4 regions of the Streptomyces sp. NPDC001728 genome follow, and region 2 is predicted to be linked to each of the others. Evidence: riboswitches for the same ligand, from Rfam matches in the RefSeq annotation. Region 2 holds a riboswitch; each other region holds the start of a gene.
What was found. Region 2 has a riboswitch for cobalamin ahead of ABT154_RS03460 (ribonucleoside-diphosphate reductase subunit alpha). Riboswitches for the same ligand answer to the same signal wherever they lie in the genome.
Positions count from the first base shown of each region.

Region 1: another riboswitch for cobalamin. It lies ahead of ABT154_RS07580 (cobalamin biosynthesis protein); the one in region 2 lies ahead of ABT154_RS03460 (ribonucleoside-diphosphate reductase subunit alpha).
Region 3: another riboswitch for cobalamin. It lies ahead of ABT154_RS19460 (energy-coupling factor ABC transporter permease); the one in region 2 lies ahead of ABT154_RS03460 (ribonucleoside-diphosphate reductase subunit alpha).
Region 4: another riboswitch for cobalamin. It lies ahead of cobN (cobaltochelatase subunit CobN); the one in region 2 lies ahead of ABT154_RS03460 (ribonucleoside-diphosphate reductase subunit alpha).

Region 1 covers NZ_JBEOZK010000003.1:472,474-476,656, reverse strand. The annotation lists gene ABT154_RS07590 (inorganic phosphate transporter) at 1-961, shown strand, start outside; gene ABT154_RS07585 (hypothetical protein) at 974-1,195, shown strand; cobalamin riboswitch at 1,310-1,449, shown strand; gene ABT154_RS07580 (cobalamin biosynthesis protein) at 1,485-2,459, shown strand; gene ABT154_RS07575 (cobyric acid synthase) at 2,456-3,964, shown strand; gene ABT154_RS07570 (putative cobaltochelatase) at 4,011-4,183, shown strand, end outside.
Region 2 covers NZ_JBEOZK010000002.1:122,780-126,962, reverse strand. The annotation lists gene ABT154_RS03460 (ribonucleoside-diphosphate reductase subunit alpha) at 1-2,006, opposite strand, end outside; cobalamin riboswitch at 2,140-2,271, opposite strand; gene ABT154_RS03455 (GNAT family N-acetyltransferase) at 2,326-2,826, opposite strand; gene mctP (monocarboxylate uptake permease MctP) at 2,902-4,183, opposite strand, start outside.
Region 3 covers NZ_JBEOZK010000012.1:55,661-59,843, reverse strand. The annotation lists gene cbiQ (cobalt ECF transporter T component CbiQ) at 1-653, opposite strand, end outside; gene ABT154_RS19465 (energy-coupling factor ABC transporter substrate-binding protein) at 660-1,085, opposite strand; gene ABT154_RS19460 (energy-coupling factor ABC transporter permease) at 1,082-1,780, opposite strand; cobalamin riboswitch at 1,810-2,017, opposite strand; gene ABT154_RS19455 (PTS-dependent dihydroxyacetone kinase phosphotransferase subunit DhaM) at 2,083-2,502, opposite strand; gene dhaL (dihydroxyacetone kinase subunit DhaL) at 2,499-3,203, opposite strand; gene dhaK (dihydroxyacetone kinase subunit DhaK) at 3,248-4,183, opposite strand, start outside.
Region 4 covers NZ_JBEOZK010000001.1:206,684-210,866, reverse strand. The annotation lists gene ABT154_RS00970 (precorrin-8X methylmutase) at 1-450, opposite strand, end outside; gene ABT154_RS00965 (ferredoxin-like domain-containing protein) at 447-1,682, opposite strand; cobalamin riboswitch at 1,767-1,896, shown strand; gene cobN (cobaltochelatase subunit CobN) at 1,935-4,183, shown strand, end outside.

The DNA of each region.
Region 1 (4,183 bases), on a different contig from region 2:
CTCCCACGCCCTCTTCGGCGGTCTCATCGGCGCCGCGGTCATGTCGGCCGGCTGGTCGGCCGTGAACGGCCCGACGATCGTCACCAAGGTCCTCATCCCGGCCGTCGCCGCGCCGATCGTGGCCGGTCTCGCCGCGATGCTGGCCACCCGGCTGACGTACCGGATCGGCGCGAAGACCGACGAGAAGCACACCGCCAAGGGCTACCGGGTCGGCCAGATCGCCTCCGCCGGTCTCGTCTCCCTCGCCCACGGCACCAACGACGCCCAGAAGACGATGGGCATCATCACCCTGGCCCTGGTCACCCAGGGCGTCGTCGCCCCCGGCGCCAACCCGCCGCTCTGGGTCGTCGTCTCCGCCGGCATCGCGATCGCCCTCGGCACCTACCTCGGTGGCTGGCGCATCATCCGCACCATGGGCAAGGGCCTCACCGACCTCCGGCCGCAGCAGGGCTTCGCCGCCCAGACCAGCGCCGCGACGGTCATCCTGGCCTCCTCGCACCTCGGCTTCTCCCTCTCCACCACCCAGTCCTGCTCGGGTGCCGTGATGGGCGCCGGTCTCGGCCGCAAGGGCGGTGTCGTCCGCTGGTCGACCGCGACCCGGATGTTCGTCGCCTGGGGTCTGACCCTGCCCGCCGCGGCCCTGGTCGGCGCCGGTGCCGAGTTCCTCACCAAGCAGGGCCCCTGGGGCATCGCCGCCGTCGCGGTCCTGCTGATCGCCGGCTCCGGCGTCATCTGGTCGCTGTCCCGCCGCAAGCCGGTCGACCAGCACAACGTCACCGCCGACGACCTCGACGCCGAGACCGAGCCCGCGGGTGTGGTGACCACCGCCATCGCGGCCGTCATCCCGCCGCCGCCGGCCGGTTCCGTCGCCGCCGTCAGCGACGAGGACCTCAAGACCACCATCCCCGCGCCGGCCCCGACCGACCCGAGCGCTCCCCCGGCCCCCGCCGCAGCGGTGTAAGGAACGAACGACATGAAGATCGACTGGGCAGCCCTCGGCTCCGTCTTCGGAGTCAGCCTCGTGGCGACCGTCGCCCTGGTGGGCCTCTTCACCCTCGGCATCATCGGCCTCTCCAAGCAGGAGCGGGCCGCCGCTCAGGGAGGCTCCGCCGCCCTGGCCCGCACCGGCGCCTACGCCTGCTTCGCCCTGTGCCTCGCGGCCGTGGCGTACGGCATCTACCTGATCGTCGCCTGACGGTCCGCAAAACACGACGGCCGGGCGGTCCGCACCTCGCGTGCGGGCCGCCCGGCTGTCGTGTTTGTGGCGCTTCGCACAGTGACGCGATGCAGGTCAAGGGTGAGTTGACGGCTGTTCTCGGGCCGTGGTGGACTGCCGAGGCCATTACGGAGGCAGTAGAGGAAGTCCGGTGCGAATCCGGCGCGGTCCCGCCACTGTGACCGGATCCGAAGGGTCCGGGAGTCAGGAACTCTCGCCGCCGGTCACGTCGATCCAGGGCGCGGACCCTGAGTGAGGACACAGCGCCATGCCCGGCCGCAGCCCCAGACCTTCCAGCGCCACCGCCGTCTTCGCGTACGGCGCCGCCGCGGGCCTCGCCCTCGACCTGCTCGTCGGCGACCCCCGCCGCGGCCATCCCGTCGCCGCGTTCGGCCGGGCCGCCGCCGGGGTCGAACGGGCCCTGTGGCACGACCACCGCGGCTGGGGCGCCCTGCACACCGCCGTCTGCGCCGGCTCCACCGCCGCCCTCGGCGCGCTCGCCGCCCGGACCGTACGGAACCGGCCGGCCGCTTCGATCGCCCTCACCGCCGCCTCCGTCTGGGCCGCCGTCGGCGGTACGACCCTGGGGCGGGAGGCCCGCGCGATCGGCGGCGCCCTCGCCGCCGGGGACCTGGAGGTGGCCCGGGAACGGCTGCCCCACCTGTGCGGGCGCGACCCGCACTCCCTGGACGGACCGGCGATGGCCCGCGCGGTCGTCGAGTCGGTCGCCGAGAACACCTCCGACGCCGTGGTCGGCGCCCTCTTCTGGGGCGCGGTCGCGGGCGTGCCGGGCCTCGTCGCCTTCCGGGCCGTCAACACCCTCGACGCCATGGTCGGCCACAAGTCCCCCCGCCACCGCCGCTTCGGCTGGGCCTCCGCCCGCCTCGACGACCTGGCCGGCTGGCCCGGCGCCCGGCTGACGGCCGTGGCCGCGACGCTCGCCGGAGGGGACCCGCGCGGGGCCGCACGGGCCTGGCGGGCGGACGCGGCGAAGCACCCGAGCCCCAACGCGGGCCCCGTCGAGGCCTCCTTCGCGGGCGCGCTCGGCGTACGGCTCGGCGGGACCCTCTCGTACGCCGGAAGGACCGAGCACCGGCCCGTCCTGAACGGGCGGGGGCGGCCCGTCGAGGTCACCGACATCGACCGGGCGGTCCGGCTGTCCCGCCGGGTCACCGGACTGACCCTGGCCGCCTGTGTGGGCGGCCGGATGATCGCGAGCGCGCTGAAGCGGAGGAACGCATGAGGGGTGGGGGGCTGCTCGTCGCCGGGACCACGTCCGACGCCGGCAAGAGCGTCGTGACGGCCGGCATCTGCCGCTGGCTGGTCCGGCGGGGAATCAAGGTCGCGCCGTTCAAGGGACAGAACATGTCCCTGAACTCCTTCGTGACGCGCGAGGGCGCCGAGATCGGGCGGGCGCAGGCCATGCAGGCACAGGCCGCCCGCGTCGAGCCGACCGCGCTGATGAACCCGGTGCTGCTCAAGCCGGGCGGCGACCGCTCCAGCCAGGTCGTCCTGATGGGCAAACCGGTGGGGGAGATGAGCGCCCGCGGCTACCACGGGGGACGCCAGCAGACCCTCTTCGAGCCGGTGATGGCGTGCCTGGAGGAGCTCCGGGGCACCTATGACGCAGTGATCTGCGAGGGGGCGGGCAGTCCGGCCGAGATCAATCTGCGGCGCACCGACATCGTGAACATGGGCATCGCACGGGCCGCGAAGCTGCCCGTGGTCGTCGTCGGGGACATCGACCGGGGCGGGGTCTTCGCCCAGTTCTTCGGGACGACGGCGCTGCTCTCGCCCGAGGACCAGTCGCTGGTCGCGGGCTATCTCGTGAACAAGTTCCGGGGTGACGTCACCCTCCTGGAACCGGGGCTCGACATGCTGCACGGGCTCACCGGGCGCCGGGCCCTCGGCGTCCTGCCGTACGCGCACGGGCTCGGCATCGACGAGGAGGACGGCCTGCGGGTGTCGCTGCGCGGCACCGTCCGCGAGTCGGTCGTCGCACCGCCGGTCGGTGAGGACGTGCTGCGGGTCGCCGTCTGCGCCGTTCCGCTGATGTCCAACTTCACGGACGTGGACGCGCTGGCCGCCGAGCCGGGTGTCGTCGTGCGGTTCGTGGACCGGGCGGAGGAGCTCGTCGACGCGGACCTGGTCGTCGTGCCGGGGACCCGGGGGACGGTGAAGGCGCTCGCGTGGCTGCGCGAGCGGGGGCTCGCGGACGCCCTCGTCCGGCGCGCGGCCGAGGGCCGGCCGGTGCTCGGCATCTGCGGCGGTTTCCAGGCCCTGGGCGAGCGCATCGAGGACGAGGTCGAGTCGAGGGCCGGTGTGGTCGACGGGATCGGCCTGCTTCCCGTACGGGTGCGGTTCGGGGTCGAGAAGACCCTCGCCCGGCCGGTCGGCGAGGCCCTCGGGGAGCGGGTCGAGGGGTACGAGATCCACCACGGCGTCGCGGACGTGCTGGGCGGTGAGCCGTTCCTGGACGGCTGCCGGGTCGGCTCCGTGTGGGGCACCCACTGGCACGGCTCGCTGGAGGGCGACGGGTTCCGGCGGGCGTTCCTGCGGGAGGTCGCGACGGCGGCGGGGCGGCGGTTCGTCCCGGCTCCCGACACGTCGTTCGGGACGCTGCGGGAGGAGCAGCTCGACCGGCTCGGCGACCTGATCGAGGAACACGCGGACACGGACGCGTTGCTGCGGCTGATCGAGGAGGGGGCCCCGTCGGGGCTGCCGTTCGTGCCGCCGGGTGCGCCGTGAGGACCCCAGGACCCGCAGACACACCGAGCGAAGGAGCGATCACCCGATGAGCACCCGCTATCCGTTCACCGCCGTCGTCGGCATGGACGACCTGCGGCTGGCGCTGCTGCTGAACGCCGTCAGTCCCGCGGTGGGCGGTGTCCTCGTGCGCGGCGAGAAGGGCACCGCCAAGTCCACGGCCGTCCGCGCGCTCGCCGAACTGCTGCCCGTCGTTCCGGT
Region 2 (4,183 bases):
CTGGCGTCGCGGAGCGCGTCACGGGTCTGCGCGTCCCACACGCCGAGCCTCTTCAGCTCGTCGACCAGGTAGGAGTTGACCTGGAGGAACTCGCCGGACAGCGTCTCGCGCTTGAACAGGTTGGAGACCTGCGGCTCGATGCACTCGTAGACGCCCGCGATCGAGGCGATGGTCGCCGTCGGCGCGATGGCGAGCAGGAGGCTGTTGCGCATGCCGACCGCCGCGATCCGCTCGCGCAGGGCCGCCCAGCGCTCCGGCCAGTTGAGCTCCACGTCGTAGTGGTCGGGGTGCAGGACGCCCCGGGCGGTGCGGGTCTCGTCCCAGGCGGGGAGCGGGCCGTTGCGCTCGGCTAGCTCGGCGGAGGCCTCGTACGCCGCCAGCATGATCCGCTCGGAGATCTTCGTCGACAGCGCGCGCGCCTCGGCGGAGTCGAAGGGCAGCTTCAGCTGGAAGAAGACGTCCTGGAGGCCCATCGCGCCCAGGCCCACCGGCCGCCAACGGGCGTTGGAGCGGCCCGCCTGCTCGGTCGGGTAGAAGTTGATGTCGACGACCCGGTCGAGGAAGGTGACGGCGGTCCTGACGGTCTCGTCCAGACGCTCCCAGTCGATGTCCGAACCGACCACGAACGAGCCCAGGTTGACCGAGCCCAGGTTGCAGACGGCCGTCTCGCCGTCGTTCGTGACCTCGATGATCTCGGTGCAGAGGTTCGAGGAGTGGACGACCGTGCCGGGCTCGGCGGTCTGGTTGGCGGTCCGGTTCGAGGCGTCCTTGAAGGTCATCCAGCCGTTGCCGGTCTGGGCCAGGGTCCGCATCATCCGGCCGTACAGGTCACGGGCCGGCATGGTCTTGCGGGCCAGGCCCGCCGCCTCGGCCTTGTGGTAGGCGGCGTCGAACTCGGCGCCGTACAGGTCGACCAGCTCGGGCACGTCCGCCGGGGAGAACAGCGACCAGTCGGCGTCGGCGTTGACCCGGCGCATGAACTCGTCCGGGATCCAGTGCGCCAGGTTCAGGTTGTGCGTACGGCGCTGGTCCTCGCCGGTGTTGTCGCGGAGCTCCAGGAACTCCTCGATGTCCGCGTGCCAGGTCTCCAGGTAGACCGCCGCGGCGCCCTTGCGGCGACCGCCCTGGTTCACGGCGGCGACGGAGGCGTCGAGGGTCTTCAGGAACGGCACGATGCCGTTGGAGTGCCCGTTGGTGCCCCGGATCAGCGAACCGCGGGCCCGGATGCGGGAGTACGAGAGGCCGATGCCGCCGGCGTGCTTCGAGAGCCGCGCGACCTGGTGGTAGCGGTCGTAGATGGAGTCCAGCTCGTCCTGCGGGGAGTCCAGCAGGTAGCAGGAGGACATCTGCGGGTGGCGGGTGCCGGAGTTGAAGAGCGTGGGGGAGGACGGCAGGTAGTCCAGGCGGCTCATCAGGCCGTACAGCGCGGCGACCTCGTCGAGCGCGCGGACCGAGTCGTCCTCGGCGAGACCGCAGGCGACGCGCAGCATGAAGTGCTGCGGGGTCTCGATCACCTTGCGGGTGATCGGGTGGCGCAGCAGGTAGCGCGAGTAGAGGGTGCGCAGACCGAAGTAGCCGAAGCGGTCGTCGCCGGCCCGGTCGATCGTCGCGTCGAGCCGGTCCGCGTGCAGCGCGACGAAGTCGGCGGTGCGGTCGGCGATCAGACCCTCGCGGTGACCGACGGCCACGGAGGCGGAGAAGGCGACGGCGCCCTGGCCGGCCGCCTCCTCGGCGATCGTGATCGTCAGGAGCCGGGCGGCGAGCCGGGAGTACGCCGGGTCCTCGGCGATCAGGCCCGCGGCAGCCTCGGTGGCCAGTTCGCGCAGCTCCGCCTCGTCCGCGACGGCGCTCCGGCCGCGGAGCGCGGCGGCGGCGACCTTGCCGGGGTCGGTGTCGGGGAGATCGGCGGTGAGGTCGGTCAGGGTCCGCAGCAGCACGGTCCCGGGGCCGTCGCTCTCGACCGCGGAAGCCTCGGCGGACGCCGGATCGGCGGGCGCGATGGTCACGTGGGGGCTCTCCCTCGCTCGGCTCGGGGCCGCGGCGGGGGAAGGCGGGCAGGCGGGCACCCGTACGCGCGGGTGCGCCGCGTCCACCGGCCCACTCCGCGAGGCCCGGACGTCTGTGGCACCCGGAACGGACGGACCGGGCGCGCTGTCGTCAGGTCCTCGGACTCACGTCGTACGGATCCGTCGAATCCGTATGAAGCACACCGTTGCGGGACAGTTCCGGATTCGCGCCGGATTCCCCTGCGTCGACAGCGAGGACGAGCATACATGTGGGGGGCGCCGCTCGTGGCACCCCCCACATGTTGTGTCGGTCCCGGGCTCAGAACGCCAAGGCGTAGGTACGCAGGCGGTGGTCGGGGATCGGCTCCCAGTCCCGCTCGGGGGTGCGGACGAAGCCCATCCGCTCGTAGATCCGGTGCGCCGAGACCATCTTCGCGTCCGTGGAGAGCACGATCCGCGCGCACTCCGGCAGGTTCCGCGCCCGGTCCACGCAGGTGCGTACGAGGGCTTCCCCGACGCCCCTGCCGCGGGCCGCAGGAGCGACCACGAGCATCCGGAACTCGGCCTCGCCGGGGACCGCGATGTCCGCCCAGGTGGTGCCGCCGGGGGCGAAGGTCACCCCGCCGATGATCCCGTCCTCGGCGTCGACGGCGACGAGCACCTCGCTCTCGCGCGCCCGCCGGGCGGTGTCGCGCAGCACGTCCAGATAGAAGTCGTCCTCCCCGTGCAGCAGCAGTCCGTCGTTCAGATAGGTCAGCCCGGTGAGGTCACCGAGCTCCTCGTACTCCTCGGGCCGTACCGCCCTGATCGTGAAGTCCATGACGGTCAGTGTGCCCCGGGGCGTACGGAAAGGGGCCCGGGATCTTCCCGGGCCCCTTCATCGCGCGTCCGGGGGTCAGCGCGACCCGGCGCCGACCTTCGGGAGGTCCTTGACCCCGGAGTCGCCGCGGTCGGCCGTGTAGTCCGCCGGGGAGGTCTCGTCGACGCCCTCGGGGGCCTTGACGGCCTTGAGGACGAAGGTCAGGACGACCGTGACGACGACGTTGAGGACGAAGGCGGTGAGGCCGATGTAGCCGATCTCGCCGATGCCCGGGATCTCCGCGGAGGAGCCGCCGAAGTGCTTCTGGGTCGGGCTGGCGACGCCGTAGGCGGCGACCGTGCCGTAGACCATGCCGACGGCCCAGCCGGCGAGCAGCGCCCAGCGGTGGAACCAGCGGGTGAACAGACCGCCGACCAGGGCCGGGAAGGTCTGCAGGATCCAGATGCCGCCGAGTAGCTGGAAGTTGATCGCGACCGTCTTGTCCATGGTGAGGACGAAGACCAGCGCGCCGACCTTCACCAGGAGGGAGACCAGCTTGGAGACCTTGGTCTCCTGGGCCGGGGTGGCGTCCGGTTTGATGAAGTCCTTGTAGATGTTGCGGGTGAAGAGGTTGGCCGCGGCGATCGACATGATCGCGGCCGGGACGAGCGCGCCGATGCCGATCGCGGCGAAGGCGACGCCCGCGAACCAGTCGGGGAACATCGTCTCGAACAGCTGCGGGATCGCGAGCTGGCCGTTCTTCACCTTGATCCCGGCGGCGATCGCCATGAAGCCGAGCAGCGCGAGCAGCCCCAGCATCAGCGAGTACAGCGGCAGGATCGTGGTGTTGCGGCGGATGACGTCACGGCTCTTCGACGACAGGGTCGCCGTGATGGAGTGCGGGTACATGAACAGCGCGAGCGCCGAACCGAGTGCGAGGGTCGCGTACGTCCACTGGCCGGCCTCACCGGGGACGAGCGCGCCGCGCGGCTTGCCGGTCGCCGGGTTGGTCTGCGCGTACGCCTCGCCCGCCTTGGCGAAGATCTCGTCGAAGCCGCCCAGCTTGATCGGGATGTAGATGATCGCCACCGCGATGACGATGTAGATCAGGGTGTCCTTGACGAAGGCGATGAGCGCCGGGGCGCGCAGACCCGAGGAGTACGTGTACGCCGCGAGGACACCGAAGGCGAGCAGCAGCGGCAGGTCCTTGATGAACCAGTGGGTGTTCTCGCCGCCGCCGACGCCCATCACGTCCAGGACGGCCTGGATGCCGACCAGTTGGAGCGCGATGTACGGCATGGTGGCGAGGATGCCGGTGACCGCGACCGCGAGCGACAGACCCTTGGAGCCGAAACGGCCGCGCACGAAGTCCGAGGTG
Region 3 (4,183 bases), on a different contig from region 2:
GGCACCACGACCCGCAGCGTCCCGTCGTAACCCCGCCCGGCGAGCCCCGACTGCAGCCGCTGCGCCCGGTCGAAGGCCCGGACGAACGTCGTCGCGCCGAGACCGGCCAGTGACCGCCAGGTCGCCGCCCGTGTGGTGTGCCCGAGCCGGGCCGCCTGCGCCTGCCGGATCTTGGCCAGCGAGTCCAGCAGCAGGAAGATGATCCGGTACATCACGAGCGCCACGTCGACCACCGGCGCCGGCACCCCGGCCCGTACGAGCCGGGGCAGGACGTCCGACACCGGCGTCGTGAACGCGAACAGCAGCACCCCGAGCGAGGCCGACGCCGTCCGCAGCAGCAGCCCGCCCGCCTGCGCGGGCCCGCCAGGCGCCCACGCGACGAGCCCCCGGGCGCCGCCGACCTCGAAGAGCAGCGGAACGGCTCCCGTGACGCAGAACGCGAGCGGCACCCGGAAGGCCCGCCACAGGGCCCGGCCCGGCACACCGGCCGGACCGAGCAGGACCGTGAGCGTGGTCGCCGCGACGAGCACGGCGCCCGGCCACGGCGGCAGACCGACGGCGCACAAGGTCAGGCCGAAGCCGAGCAGCGCCTTCTCGGCGGGATGACGGCGGCGCCAGCGACTGCTGTGCGCCGCCGCGTCGATCGGCAGCATCGGCGGCTACGCGTCCTGCCCGTCGGGGGCCTCGCGCGGGGGCGCGGCGGCGGGGTCGTCGTGCGGGGGAGTGGCGCCGTGCCCGTGGGCGGCGGCCCCCTCCTCCACGGCCGCCTCGGCCTCCGCCTGCGCGCGTTCCGCCCCCTGCCTGCGCCCCCGCCGCAGACCGAAGTAGTACGCCAGGACGCCCGCGCCGACGGCCGCCTGAAGGGCGAACAGCGCGGACTCGATCTCTCCGGACGGCGGCTCGTACAAGGGGCTGAACCACGGCTCGTAGTCCGGGCGGAGTTCCGTGATCGCGGTCTCCGCCTCCGCGTCGGAGCCGGTGAACGGCTCCTTCTTGTGGTCCCCGAGCCCCAGCGCGAGCGGCAGCACCGCGAGCGCGGCGACGACGAGCAGCAGCAGGGCGTTGATCTTCGCGTTCCTGCTCATCGCGAGGCCGCCTCCTCGTGCCGGTCCGTCCGGCGCCCGGCGAGGACGCCGAGCCGGACCAGTTCACCCTTGCTGGACTGCGTGAGCAGCCGCATCACGAGGACGGTGAGCAGGCCCTCGCTCACCGCGAGCGGAATCTGCGTCACGGCGAAGATGCCGCCGAACTTCACCAGCGCGCCGGGGACACCGCTGCCCGGGTCGGGGAAGGCCAGGGCCAACTGCACACTGGTCACGCAGTACGTGGAGAGGTCGGCGACGAACGCGCCGAAGAACACGGCGACCATCAGCGGCGCCCCGAGGCGGCGTACCAGCCGGTACGTCCCGTAACCGGCCCAGGGGCCGACGATCGCCATCGAGAAGGCGTTCGCGCCGAGCGTGGTAAGGCCGCCGTGCGCGAGCAGCAGCGCCTGGAAGAGCAGGGTGATCGTCCCCAGGACCGCCATGATCGGCGGCCGGAAGAGGATGGCGCCCAGACCCGTACCGGTCGGGTGTGAGCAACTCCCTGTCACCGAGGGCAGTTTGAGTGCCGACAGGACGAAGGTGAAGGCGCCTGAGGCGCCGAGCAGCAGGGTGGACTCGGGATTCGACCGCACCTCGCGGGTCAGCGCGCGGACCCCGTGGACGACGAACGGCGCGGACGCGACGCCCCAGACGGCGGCGTGCACAGGGGGCAGATACCCCTCGGCTATATGCATGGTTGGGAGACCCTCTCCAGCACCTCGTGGATGGACAACGCACCCTGGCCGGTCTCCTGGCTGACGGTCATGCAGTCCGGTCTCCGCCTTCCCACACCACGACGGTCTCCCGACGCGGTCCAGTGGCTTCCCCGAGGGTGTTCCCCGCGGGGGTGGAGCCGGACCTCCCGATCACAGTGGCGAGGGCCGCACCGGTACTTCACCGGTTTCCCGTACACCAAGGCCCTGCGACATTAGTGCGTTGACCTGCTGGATCACAACACGGTCGCCACCCGGTGCGGCCTCTCGGTCACTCCGCGCACTCACTCCTTGCGGTAGGCGTACGCCTCCGAGGCCGCCGCGGCCACCGCGTCGAGGTCCCCGCCCGCACTCGCCGTGACCAGGGCGGCGACCGCGCCCTCGACGAACGGCGCGTCCACCAGGCGGGTACCCCCGGGCAGTTCGTCGCCCTCGGCGAGCAGCGCCTTCACGGTGAGCACGGCGCTGCCCAGATCGACCAGGACCGCCACTCCGGCGCCCCGGTCGACGGCCTTCGCCGCCTCGCAGATCAGCTCGGAACTGGTGCCCAGTCCGCCGTCCGGGGTCCCGCCCGCGGGGGCCACGGGCGCCAGGTCGCCGCCGCCGGCGAGCCCCCGGGCCAGCTCGGCCACCGCCGTCGCGACGGCGGCGCTGTGCGAGACGAGCACGATGCCGACGGAACCGGCCGGGGTCCCGCCGCTCATGACGCCCCCCCGGCGCGAGAGGCCTCGGCGCCCGCCGCCTCCGTACGGGATGCCGCGGGGTCCGCCGTCTCCGTACGCGAGGCCTCCGCGCCCGCCGTCTCGTCCAGTGCCGCGAACAGCAGGGCCGAGGACGTCGCCCCCGGGTCCTGGTGGCCCACCGACCGCTCGCCGAGGTAACTGGCCCTGCCCTTACGGGCCCTCAGGGGTACGGTCGCGAGGGCGCCCGCCTCGGCGGCCGTACGGGCGGCACCGTACGACTCCCGCAGCCCCTCCACGGCCGGCACGAGGGCGTCCAGCATCGTCTTGTCGCCCACCTGGGCCCCGCCCAGCTGCGACACCGCCGCCACACCGGCACCGAGGGCCTCCGCCAACTCGGCCCGGGTGACCCGCTTGCCGTCGCCCAGCGTCTTGCCCGCACGGCGCAGCAGCGTGCCGTACAGCGGCCCCGACGCGCCGCCGACCGTGGAGATCAACTGCCGTCCGGCGGTGGTGAGCACCGCGCCCGGCATCGTCGGCGGCTCCTTCGCGAGGATGTCGCTCACGGCGGCGAACCCGCGCTTGAGATTGGCGCCGTGGTCGGCGTCGCCGATGGCCGAATCCAGCTCGGTGAGCCGGTCCGCCTCGCGGTCGACCGCCTCGGCCAGGTGGGTCAGCCAGCGGACCAGGAAGTCCGCGCCGAAGGTGTCCGTGCCGTCGCCCATCCGGTCCGCCTCTCCCGTCTCTCCGGACTGTTCCATGCCCCGGCTCACCGGCCCCAGCGCAGCGCAGGCGTCCGCACGGGCGCGTCCCAGAGCCGCAGCAGCTCCTCGTCCACCTCGCACAGGGTCACCGAGCAGCCGGCCATGTCGAGCGAGGTCACGTAGTTCCCGACCAGGGTCCGGGCCACCGGCACCCCCCGCTCGCCGAGCACCCGCTGCACCTCGGCGTTGTATCCGTACAGTTCGAGGAGCGGGGTCGCTCCCATCCCGTTCACCAGGGCGATCACCGGCCCCGACGGGCGCAGGTCCGTCAGGACGGCGTCGACGGCGAAGTCCGCGATCTCCCGCGAGGTCATCATCGGCCGCCGCTCGCGTCCGGGTTCGCCGTGGATGCCGACGCCCAGCTCCAGTTCGCCTTCCGGGAGGTCGAAGGTGGGGCTGCCCTTGGCGGGGGTGGTGCACGCGGCGAGAGCCACGCCGAAGGACCGGGAGCGTTCGTTCACCCGGCGGGCGATCGACTCCACCCGCTCCAGCGGGGCGCCCTCCTCGGCCGCCGCGCCCGCGATCTTCTCCACGAAGAGGGTGGCGCCGGTGCCGCGCCGGCCCGCCGTGTACAGGCTGTCCGTGACGGCGACGTCGTCGTCGACGAGGACCTTGGCGACCTGGATGCCCTCGTCCTCGGCGAGTTCCATGGCCATCTCGAAGTTCAGGACGTCCCCGGTGTAGTTCTTGACGACGAACAGCACCCCGGCGCCGCTGTCCACCGCCGCCGCGGCCCGCACCATCTGGTCGGGCACGGGGGAGGTGAAGACCTCTCCGGGGCAGGCGGCAGCGAGCATCCCCGGCCCCACGAACCCGCCGTGCAGGGGCTCGTGCCCGGACCCTCCGCCGGACACCAGGGCGACCTTCCCCGCGACGGGCGCGTCCCGCCGCGTCACGATCCGGCGCTCCACGTCGACGGTGAGCTCGGGATGCGCGGCGGC
Region 4 (4,183 bases), on a different contig from region 2:
CAGGAGGTGGAAGAGGGCGGTGGGCGCGTTGCCGATGGCGACGACGGAGCCTTCGAGGCGGTCCCGCCAGAGTTCGAGGGCGGCGGCGGAGCGGGTGGTGCCGAGTTCGGCGGCCAGGCCGGGCACGGCCGGGTCCGAGAGCGCGCAGATCACCTCGTTGTCGGCGGGCAGCCGCTTGCGGGTGACGCCGCTCGCGACCATCTGCGCGTCGCAGAGGATCGGCGCACCGGCGCGCAGCGCGGCGCGGGCGTCCGCGACCACCCCGGGGGAGTACGCGATGTCCTGCACGAGGTCGGTCATGCCGCAGGCGTGGATCATCCGGACCGCCACCTGGGCGATGTCGGCGGGCAGGCCCGCCAGATCCGCCTCGGCGCGGATGGTGGCAAAGGACCGGCGGTAGATCTCCGCCCCGTCCTTCTCGTAGTCGAACATCCTGGTGCTCTCGCTCATCTCGTGTGGGTCGGCAGGGCGCGGGCCGCCGCGACTGCCGCGGTCAGGGAGGTACGGGGGGTGGGGGCGCCGTCCACCAGATAGGTGTCGTCGCCGGTGGCGAGGACGCCGGTCCAGGCGCCGTACGGGTGCCCGCAGCGGCGCGCGCACCCGGAGAAGTGCACGGGCAGCGGCCCGGGGGGCGCGGCGAGGGCGTCCGCCCGGACGTCGGCGAGGGACTTGGCGCACCCGGGGCGTCCGGTGCAGGCGGTGACCCCGGCGCCGGGGGCGTCGGGGCGGGTGATCAGGCCGTGCGACTCCAGCTCGGGGAGTCTCGCGGGGTCGGTGGTGACGACCGCCCCGCGCCAGGGCGTGAGCCGGACCTCGCCGGCGGGCAGCAGGGCCCGCAGCTGGGCGGCGGTCAGCCGGCCGAGCGGGGCGAGGACGTGCAGGGCGTGCTCGCCGAGCGGCCCGGGTGCGGGGGGCGGGGACGCGGGAAGCGGCGATACCGGTACGGGCTCCGCCGGGATCCCGGCCCGTGCGAGGGCTCCCGCCCAGTCGGGTACGTGCCCTTCGGGCAGTTCGCGGGGCCGCCAGGCGCCGTTCCCGGCGGCCTCGGCGGCGTCGAGGAAGGCGAGGGCGGCGGTGAGGGCGGCGCGGACGGCGTCGTCGGCGGCGAGCCGGAAGACCTGCGCGCCGAGCCACAGCAGGACGGTCCCGCCTTCTCCTGCGACCAAGCTCACATCGCCGCCGAGCCCGGCGACGTCTCCGCGCCCGTCGTCGAGGAGGAACAGGAACCGTCCCGAAAGGGACGCGGCCCGGGGTTCGGCGCACAGGGCGGTGTCCAGGGCGCGCGCCCACAACTGCACGTCCGCGTAACCGAGTCCGTCGAGTCCGGAGGCCGGGGAGGCCACGATGTTGCGGACGCGTTCATGGGTGGGGGAGGGCAGCAGCCCCGCCCCGGCGAGAAGCGCCGCGAGCTCCGCCCCACAGCCGTCGTCGAGCCCGCGCAGCTCCGCGTTGCCCCGCGAGGTGATGCTGATCCGCCCGTCACCGAGCGTCTCGGCGGCGTGGGCGAGCGCCTCGGCCTGACGTGCGGTCAACCGCCCGCCGGGCAGGCGCAGTCGGGCGAGCCGGCCGTCATCGGCGGGATGCAGGCGCAGCGCCCCGGGGCAGGCGTCGCCACGGTCCCGTATGCGAGCTTCGCCCGGTTCGGGCGGCGGGGGTGGGGTGGGCGGCATGGCGGCGAGCATACCCACGGGGAACCGGGCGGCCACCGAGTGTGATCCGGCCGACTCCCCGGCTCCCTCCGGCGCGGAGACCGCACGATCTAGGATGCAGATCGGCATGGGGTCCCAGGACCCCGGGGAGGAAGCCCGGTGAGAATCCGGCGCGGTCCCGCCACTGTGAGCCCGTACCAGCGATGGTGCGGGTGAGTCAGGAACTCCTGCCATCCATACGACCACCCGGGGCGCGGACAACCCCGAGGAAGGCCTGCGCTCGCCATGCTTCTGCTGCTGTCGCACTCCGACACCGATCTGCTCAGCGCCCGCGCGGCGACCGCCGGCTCCGGCGGCGGTCCGGTCGAGTACCGCTTCGCCAACCCCTCCCGGCTGCCGCTCGCCGGTCTCCCGGCCCTGCTCGACGGCGCCGACCTGGTCGTCGTACGGCTCCTCGGCGGGCTCCGCTCCTGGGAGGACGGGCTCGACGCGGTCCGCGCCGCCGGAAAGCCGATGGTCGTCCTCAGCGGCGAACAGGCCCCCGACGCCCAGCTGATGGAGGCGTCCACCGTCCCCGTCGGCGTCGCCACCGAGGCGCACGCCTACCTGGCGCACGGCGGCCCCGCGAACCTGGAGCAGCTCGCCCGCTTCCTGTCCGACACGGTGCTCCTCACCGGTCACGGCTTCGAGGCCCCGGCCGCCGCCCCCACCTGGGGGCCCCTGGAGCGCACGCCCCGGACGACCGACGGTCCGACGATCGCCGTGCTCTACTACCGCGCCCACCACATGAGCGGGAACACCGCCTTCGTCGGCGCCCTCTGCGAGGCCGTCGAGGACGCCGGCGCCCGGGCCCTCCCGTTGTACGTGGCCTCCCTGCGCGCCCCCGAACCGGAGCTGCTCGACCGCCTGCGTACCGCCGACGCCATCGTCACCACCGTGCTCGCGGCGGGTGGCACCAAGCCCGCCGAGGCGCAGGCCGCGGAAATGGGGGTGGCGCAAGGCGCCTCGGACAAGGGCGGTGGTGGGCGACGGGCGGGCGAGGAGGCCTGGGACGCGGGCGCGCTCGCGTCGCTCGACGTGCCGATCCTCCAAGCGCTCTGCCTGACTGGTTCGCGCGCCGCCTGGGAGGAGAACGACGAGGGCCTCTCCCCGCTGGACGCCGCGAGCCAGGTCGCCGTGCCCGAGTTCGACGGCCGGCTCATCACCGTCCCGTTCTCCTTCAAGGAGATCGACGAGGACGGCCTGCCCGCGTACGTCGCCGACGCCGAGCGCGCCGCCCGCGTCGCCGGGATCGCCGTCCGGCACGCCCGCCTCCGCCACATCCCGAACGCCGAGAAGCGGCTGGCGCTCGTCCTCTCCGCGTACCCGACGAAGCACTCCCGCATCGGCAACGCCGTCGGCCTGGACACCCCCGCCTCCGCCGTCTCCCTGCTGCGCCGGCTGATCGCCGAGGGGTACGACTTCGGGCCCGAGGCCGACCTTCCCGGTCTGCTCTCCGGCGACGGCGACGAGCTGATCTACGCCCTCATCGAGGCCGGCGGCCACGACCAGGACTGGCTGACCGAGGAGCAGCTCGCGAAGAACCCGGTCCGCATCCCTGCCGCCGACTACAAGCGCTGGTACGCGACGCTCCCCGAGGAGCTGCGCACCCACGTCGAGGAGCACTGGGGCCCGGCGCCCGGCGAGATGTTCCTCGACCGCTCCCGCAACCCGGACGGCGACATCGTCCTCGCGGCCCTGCGGCGCGGGAACCTCCTGATCCTCATCCAGCCGCCGCGCGGCTTCGGCGAGAACCCGATCGCGATCTACCACGACCCCGATCTCCCGCCGTCCCACCACTACCTGGCCGCCTACCGCTGGATCGCCGCCCGCGCCGAGGACGGCGGCTTCGGCGCCGACGCCATGGTCCACCTCGGCAAGCACGGCAACCTGGAGTGGCTGCCCGGCAAGAACGCCGGTCTGTCCGCCGCCTGCGGCCCCGACGCCGCCCTCGGCGACATCCCGCTGATCTACCCCTTCCTGGTCAACGACCCGGGCGAGGGCACCCAGGCCAAGCGCCGCGTCCACGCCACCCTCGTCGACCACCTGGTGCCGCCGATGGCCCGCGCCGACTCGTACGGCGACATCGCGCGCCTGGAGCAGCTGCTCGACGAGTACGCGCAGATCTCCTCCATGGACCCGGCGAAGCTGCCCGCGATCCGCGCCCAGATCTGGACGCTGATCCAGGCCGCGAAGCTCGACCACGATCTGGGCCTCCAGGAGCGCCCGGAGGACGACGGCTTCGACGACTTCCTGCTGCACGTCGACGGCTGGCTGTGCGAGGTCAAGGACGCCCAGATCCGCGACGGTCTGCATGTCCTCGGCGGCGCCCCGGAGGGCGAGGCCCGGGTCAACCTGGTCCTCTCCATCCTGCGCGCCCGCCAGATCTGGGGCGGCACGCAGGCGCTGCCGGGTCTGCGCGAGGCGCTCGGCCTGGACGAGTCGGCCGCGACCCGCACCACCGCCGACGAGGCGGAGGCCAGGGCCCGCGAGCT